2 linked regions of the Pseudoduganella albidiflava genome follow. The protein of the gene in region 2 interacts with the protein of the main gene of each other region in a pairwise test. Links are inferred from orthologs where the notes say so. Each region holds a gene or a part of one and is shown on either strand. Other genes may lie near its edges. The genes, in order: EYF70_RS24705 and EYF70_RS06105.

The links.
Region 1: the proteins of EYF70_RS06105 (region 2) and EYF70_RS24705 interact in binary tests that used the Escherichia coli proteins (3 or more experiments, as listed by UniProt). The link is inferred for Pseudoduganella albidiflava from one-to-one orthologs.

The regions. Positions count from the first base shown.
Region 1 is NZ_CP036401.1:5,938,694-5,941,793, forward strand. The notes cover bases 58-2,840. They hold EYF70_RS24705 (rod shape-determining protein), read right to left. Parts: upstream 2,080-2,840; coding sequence 1,036-2,079; downstream 58-1,035. Other genes in these bases: mreC (rod shape-determining protein MreC), read right to left, coding at 58-913; gatC (Asp-tRNA(Asn)/Glu-tRNA(Gln) amidotransferase subunit GatC), read left to right, coding at 2,375-2,674; gatA (Asp-tRNA(Asn)/Glu-tRNA(Gln) amidotransferase subunit GatA), read left to right, coding at 2,721-2,840. In the rest of the region: more of mreC, read right to left, coding at 1-57; more of gatA, read left to right, coding at 2,841-3,100. UniProt on the Escherichia coli protein: Forms membrane-associated dynamic filaments that are essential for cell shape determination. Acts by regulating cell wall synthesis and cell elongation, and thus cell shape.
Region 2 is NZ_CP036401.1:1,432,757-1,435,891, reverse strand. The notes cover bases 282-3,099. They hold EYF70_RS06105 (RodZ domain-containing protein), read right to left. Parts: upstream 2,307-3,099; coding sequence 1,257-2,306; downstream 282-1,256. Other genes in these bases: pilW (type IV pilus biogenesis/stability protein PilW), read right to left, coding at 2,320-3,099; ispG (flavodoxin-dependent (E)-4-hydroxy-3-methylbut-2-enyl-diphosphate synthase), read right to left, coding at 282-1,251. Also shown: more of ispG, read right to left, coding at 1-281; more of pilW, read right to left, coding at 3,100-3,135.

The sequences.
Region 1 (3,100 bases), 4.5 Mb from region 2 along the record:
ATGGCGCGGTGGCCGAATCGGCCGCTTTCTTTTTCTTGACCGGCTTGCTGGTATCTTCTTCCGGCGGACGCGGCGGCATCTCCGGCAGCGACATCAGGATCAGCAGCTGCGTATTGCGTTCGATGCCGGCCAGCGGCTGGCACACCACGCGGCCAAACATGCCGTTCGCGCTGTTTTCCACCTGCGTGACGCGGGCTACCGCCAGGCCGGCCGGATACACACCGTCGATGCCGGACGTGATCAGGATATCGCCCACCACCACGTCGGCGTTCGGCGCCATGAAGCGCAGGTCCAGGTTGCCGGATTGGCCGCGGCCATAGGCAACGCTGCGCAGGCCGTTCCGCAGCACCTGCACGGGAATCGCCTGTTCCTTGTCGGTCAGCAGCGTGACCTCGGATGTGAAGGGAAACACCCGCGTGACCTGCCCCACCACGCCCTGGTTGTCGATCACGGGCAGGCCGGCCCGCACGCCCTGCTGCATGCCGCGGTTCAGGATCACCTTGCGGGTGAACACGTCGCGCGCGTCGTAGAGGATTTCCGCCAGCATCGTCTTGCCCGGCACTTTTTCACGGGCTTCGAGCAGCCTGCGCAACTGGGCGTTCTCGGCCTGCGTGAGCTGCGCCTGCTGCAGCGTGTGCGCCATGGCGATCTGCTGCGTGCGCAGTTCGCGCACCTGTTTTTCCAGGCCGGACAAGGTGGAGAAATAGGTGCCCACGCCCGCCAGGGCATCGCGCGGCAGCATCGCCGCCACCTGCAGCGGATACAGCACGGTACCGACCACCTGGCGCACCACGGTCAGCGCGCCCACGCGCGAATCGAACAACAGCAATGCGATCGAGATGCACGCGCAGATCACCATCTTGGCGCGCGCGGACGCCCCTTGCTTGAAGAGTGGCGGCGGACTGTATTCCATAGATCCTGAATGGACATGGGCGGCCGCGCACATGGCACGAACCGCCCGGTATTGCTAACGCCTGGCCGCACCCATCCGCAATCCATTGCAGACGAAGACCGCGGCCGCGATCGTGCCGGGGATCACTCGTACGAGAAGATCGATCCCAGCTGGTCCATGCGTTCCAGCGCCATGCCCGAACCGCGCACCACGCAAGTCAGCGGGTCTTCGGCCACCAGCACCGGCAGGCCGGTTTCTTCCATCAGCAGCCGATCCAGGTCGCGCAGCAGCGCGCCGCCGCCGGTCAGCATCATGCCCTTTTCGGCGATGTCCGCGCCCAGTTCCGGCGGCGTCTGTTCCAGCGCGTTCTTCACGGCCGACACGATATTGTTCAGCGGGTCGGTCAGCGCTTCCAGGATCTCGTTCGACGAGATCGTGAACGAACGCGGGATGCCTTCGGACAGGTTGCGGCCCTTGACTTCCATTTCCTTGACTTCGGATCCCGGGAACGCGGAGCCGATCGCCTTCTTGATCGCTTCGGCCGTCTGTTCGCCGATCAGCATGCCGTAATTGCGACGGATGTAGTTGACGATCGCTTCGTCGAACTTGTCGCCGCCGACGCGCACGGAACCCTTGTAGACCATGCCGCCCAGCGAGATGATGCCCACTTCGGTGGTGCCGCCGCCGATATCGACCACCATCGAACCCGTTGCATCGGATACCGGCAGGCCGGCGCCGATCGCGGCCGCCATCGGCTCCTCGATCAGGTAGACCTGCGAAGCGCCGGCGCCGAGCGCCGATTCGCGGATCGCGCGGCGTTCCACCTGGGTCGAGCCGCACGGCACGCAGATGATGATGCGCGGCGACGGGCGGAAGAACTTCGAGTCGTGCACCATGCGGATGAACTGCTTGAGCATCTGCTCGGTCACGGTGAAGTCGGCGATCACGCCATCCTTCATCGGACGGATCGCTTCGATGTTGCCGGGTACCTTGCCCAGCATCTGCTTGGCTTCCTTGCCGACCGCCTGGATGGTCTTCTTGCCATTCGGGCCGCCTTCCTGGCGGATCGCCACCACCGAGGGCTCATCGAGCACGATGCCCGAACCGCGCACGTAAATAAGAGTATTTGCCGTGCCGAGGTCAATGGCCAGATCGGACGAGATGTACCTGCGTAAAAAACCAAACATGAGTATCCTGTAGCGCTCTTGCCCGCGCGTGGGCAGTTAGAAGATTGTCCTGTGATGCGTCGGCCTGGGAAGCGGGGCTCTGCCAGACTGGCGGCCACCGGGATGCCGGCAACGCATCAACCCGGCATTCTACCTTATAATTCACGGGCTATTTGCCCTGAATCCACTCAAATGTGCGGACCCCGAAGCCTGCGTTTATGCAGGTTTGCCGGGGTTTTAGGGTGAAAATGGCCGATGTTACAAAAGTCTTATCGAAACCCTCAGTTTTATGACTAGCGCTTTGCGCGCCCCGAAAATGGCCCTGACACCCACCGACGTAAACCGCATCGCCAAGCTGGCGCAACTGGAACTGGACGAACAGCATTCCGCGGCGATGCTGGACAAGCTGAACGGCATCTTCGCGCTGGCCGAGCAGATGCGCGCCGTGGATACCGAAGGCGTACCGCCGCTGGCGCACCCGCTGGCCGCGCACATGCAGGTGGCGCTGCGCCTGCGCGACGACGTGCCCACCGAGCCGAACCGCCGCGACGATTACCAGAAAGTGGCACCGAAGACCGAGGACGGCCTGTACCTGGTGCCGAAGGTGATCGACTAATCCATCCTCCCGCCGCCCGGCGGCGGGACAGCAGAACAACACCATGATCCATACCAAGACCCTCAAAGAACTGTCCACGCTGCTGCAGTCGAAGGAGATTTCCGCCACCGAGCTGGCGACGCACTACCTCGACCGTATCGAAGCGAGCGACCTGAACGCCTTCCTGCACGTGGATCGCGCGCTGACGCTGGCCCAGGCTGCCGATGCCGATGCCCGCCTTGCCGCCGGCAACGCGCACCCGCTGGCCGGCGTGCCGATCGCCCACAAGGATATTTTCGTGACGCGCGGCTGGCGCTCCACGGCCGGCTCGAAGATGCTGGCCGATTACGTGAGCCCGTTCGACGCCACCGTGGTCGAAAAACTGCATGGCGTGGGCATGGTCCACCTGGGCAAGCTCAATTGCGACGAATTCGCGATGGGGTCGTC
Region 2 (3,135 bases):
TACGTAATCCAGCACGATCTGCTGGAACTCCTGCACGATCGTGTCGCCGCGCAGCGTGGCCACCTTCTGGCCATCGACGAAGACCGGCGCGGCCGGCGATTCGCCGGTGCCCGGCAGGCTGATGCCGATGTTGGCGTGCTTCGATTCGCCGGGGCCGTTGACGATGCAACCCATCACGGCCACGTTCATCGCTTCCACGCCCGGGTGGCTCTTCTTCCATTCCGGCATCTGCTCGCGCAGGAAGGTCTGGATATCGTCCGCCAGTTCCTGGAACGTGGTCGACGTGGTGCGCCCACAGCCCGGGCAGGCGATCACCATCGGCATGAACTTGCGCAGACCCATCGTCTGCAGGATTTCCTGGCCGACGATGACTTCCTTCGTGCGGTCGCCGCCCGGCTCCGGCGTCAGCGAGATGCGGATCGTGTCGCCGATGCCTTCCTGCAGCAGCACGGACAGTGCCGCCGTCGAGGCGACGATGCCCTTGCTGCCCATGCCCGCTTCCGTCAGCCCCAGGTGCAGCGCGTAATCGCAGCGCCTGGCCAGCTCGCGGTACACGGCGATCAGGTCCTGCACGCCGGAGACCTTGCACGACAGCACGATCTTGTCGCGGCCCAGGCCGATTTCCTCGGCGCGCTGGGCATTCTCGATGGCGGACGTGATCAGTGCTTCGTACATCACCGCCTGCGCGCTCCACGGATTGGCGCGGGCCGCGTTCTCATCCATGATGCGCGCCAGCAGCGCCTGGTCCAGCGAACCCCAGTTGACGCCGATGCGCACCGGCTTCTGGTGGCGGATCGCCACTTCGATCATCTGGGCGAATTGCGTGTCGCGCTTGGCGCCCTTGCCCACGTTGCCGGGGTTGATGCGGTACTTCGACAGCGCGGCGGCGCAATCCGGATACTCGGTCAGCAGCGTGTGGCCGTTGTAGTGGAAGTCGCCGACCAGCGGCACGTCGACGCCCATCTTGTCGAGCTGCTCGCGGATGTAGGGCACGGCTTGCGCGGCCTCGGGCCGGTCCACCGTGAGGCGCACCAGCTCGGAACCGGCCCGGGCCAGCTCCTTGATCTGGATCGCGGTGCCGACCGCATCCGCGGTATCGGTATTGGTCATCGATTGCACGACGACGGGATGGTCGCCGCCGACCCACACCTTGCGGTCGCCATGCGCCACCAGCACGCCCTTGCTGGAGCGGCGCGCCAGGGGGCCGGAAGGGATCGCGTTAGAAGGTATGGCGGTAGTAAGTTCGGACATGCTCATTACTTGATCTGGACACGTGAAATGGTGCCGTTCGCTACTTTCGGCAGCGGCAGCGGCTGGCCGCGCAACGTGGCGCGCACGCCTTCCGGCGCGCCGACGGTCAGCTGCGACTGGCGATCGATCTCGAAACTCTCGGTACTGCCGGCCTTGACGAGGCGGGAAATCAGCGGCGATGCGCCGGGCCGCTTGATCTCGACCCACGAATCGGCCGTGAAGACCAGCGTCAGCGTATTGGCGCCCTGCGGTGCCGGCGTGGCCGCGGCCGGAGCCGGCGTGGTGGCGGCTGGCGCAGTGGCGGCGGGTGTCGTGGCAGCCGGCGTCGTCGCAGCCGGTGTCGTTGCAGCCGAATTCGTCGCCGGAGCGCCCGCGATCGCGGTGTTCGGCGGGGTCGTCACCAGCGGCGCGGTATTTTCCGGCGTTGCCGGCCCCTGCGAAGGCGTCGATACCAGCGGTACGTTCGGCGACAGCAGCGGCGGCGTGGTGGCGGTGGTGCCGGCGGTACCTGGCGCGGCCGGCGCGGTAGCCGCTGGCGCGGCCACGGTGGCCGGTTTGCTGAGTGCGGCCGGCGAGATCAGGCCGGCCTGCCATGCGCCGGCACCGGCGATGACGGCCAGCGCCACCACGCCACCGATGATCCAGACCTTCGGCTTCGACTGGCGCGAAGCCAGCGTGGGAAAGCGCGACTGGGAAAACGTGGTGGGAATCTTTTCGCGCCTGATCGGCGCATGTTCGCTCGACGTGGTGACCGATGGCGTGACTTCGATCTGCGCCACCAGCGGTGCCGGATCGAGCCGCACCACCTTCGCATAGGCGCGAATGAACCCCCGCGTGACGGCCATGTTCGGCAGCGAAGCGAAGTCGCCCTGCTCGAGCGCGACGACCTGGCGCGGCGCCAGCTTCAGCTGATCGGCGATCTGTTCCACGGTCAGGCCCATCGCTTCGCGCTGCGCGGCCAGCGTTGCGCCCGGCGCGGCGGCATGCTGCCGCTCCTGTGCGTGCCCCTGCCCGTGAGGCTGACCCTGCGGCTGCTTTTGCCCTTCTGAATCCATTATTACCCCTGTCTCACTCATCAAACGCCCCGCGCTGATACGCAGCATACTCGGGCGAGGCGGCATGGTGGCGCCGCAGCTGTGTCGCCCAAGCTTCTTCCGCCCCCTTGTCGCCGAGCCGGTGCTGGACCCGGACCGCGAGCCACAGCACATCGGCCGGCAAGCTGTCGGGCCGGGCAACCTTGCCAAGCCGGGTAAGGAAGAAGTTGGCGCGCGCGTAGTCGCGACGCTCGTAATAGACCCGCGCCAGGTTGGCGCTGGTCGACGGCTGATCCGGGGCCAGCTGCAATGCTTGCAGCAAGTATTGCTCGGCCCGCTCGTAATCCTTGCTCTTCAGCGCGCAACTGCCCGCATTGTTCATCGCCTTCACGGGCGAAGAATACTGCCGGCTGGCCAGTGCCGCGTCGAACCAGCGGAACGACTCGGCCACGCGACCGTTCTGGCACAGGAACGAGCCATAGTTGTTCGCGATATCCGGGTTGTTCGGCGCCAGTTGCAGCGCGCGCTTGAAATTATCGTCCGCCAGCGTCGCCTCGCCCATGCCCATGTAGATCAGCGCGCGCACGCCGTAGGCGTCCGCATAGCCGGGATCGGCGGCGATCGCCTTCTTGATCTCATCGAGCGCGACGGGCAACTGGCCCTGCTCATAGTAGCCGACCGCCAGCTGCATGCGGATCTGGGCGCGCTTTTGCGCAGCCGTGGCATCCGACAGCGTGGGCAGCTCGGCCCTGCCGCTGGTAGCGCCGGCACCGGTGCCCGCGGGGCCGCCCGTACAGGCGGCCAGCAGCAGCATGGGCAACAACGCGCCCAGCAGCCCGGCGGAACCGAG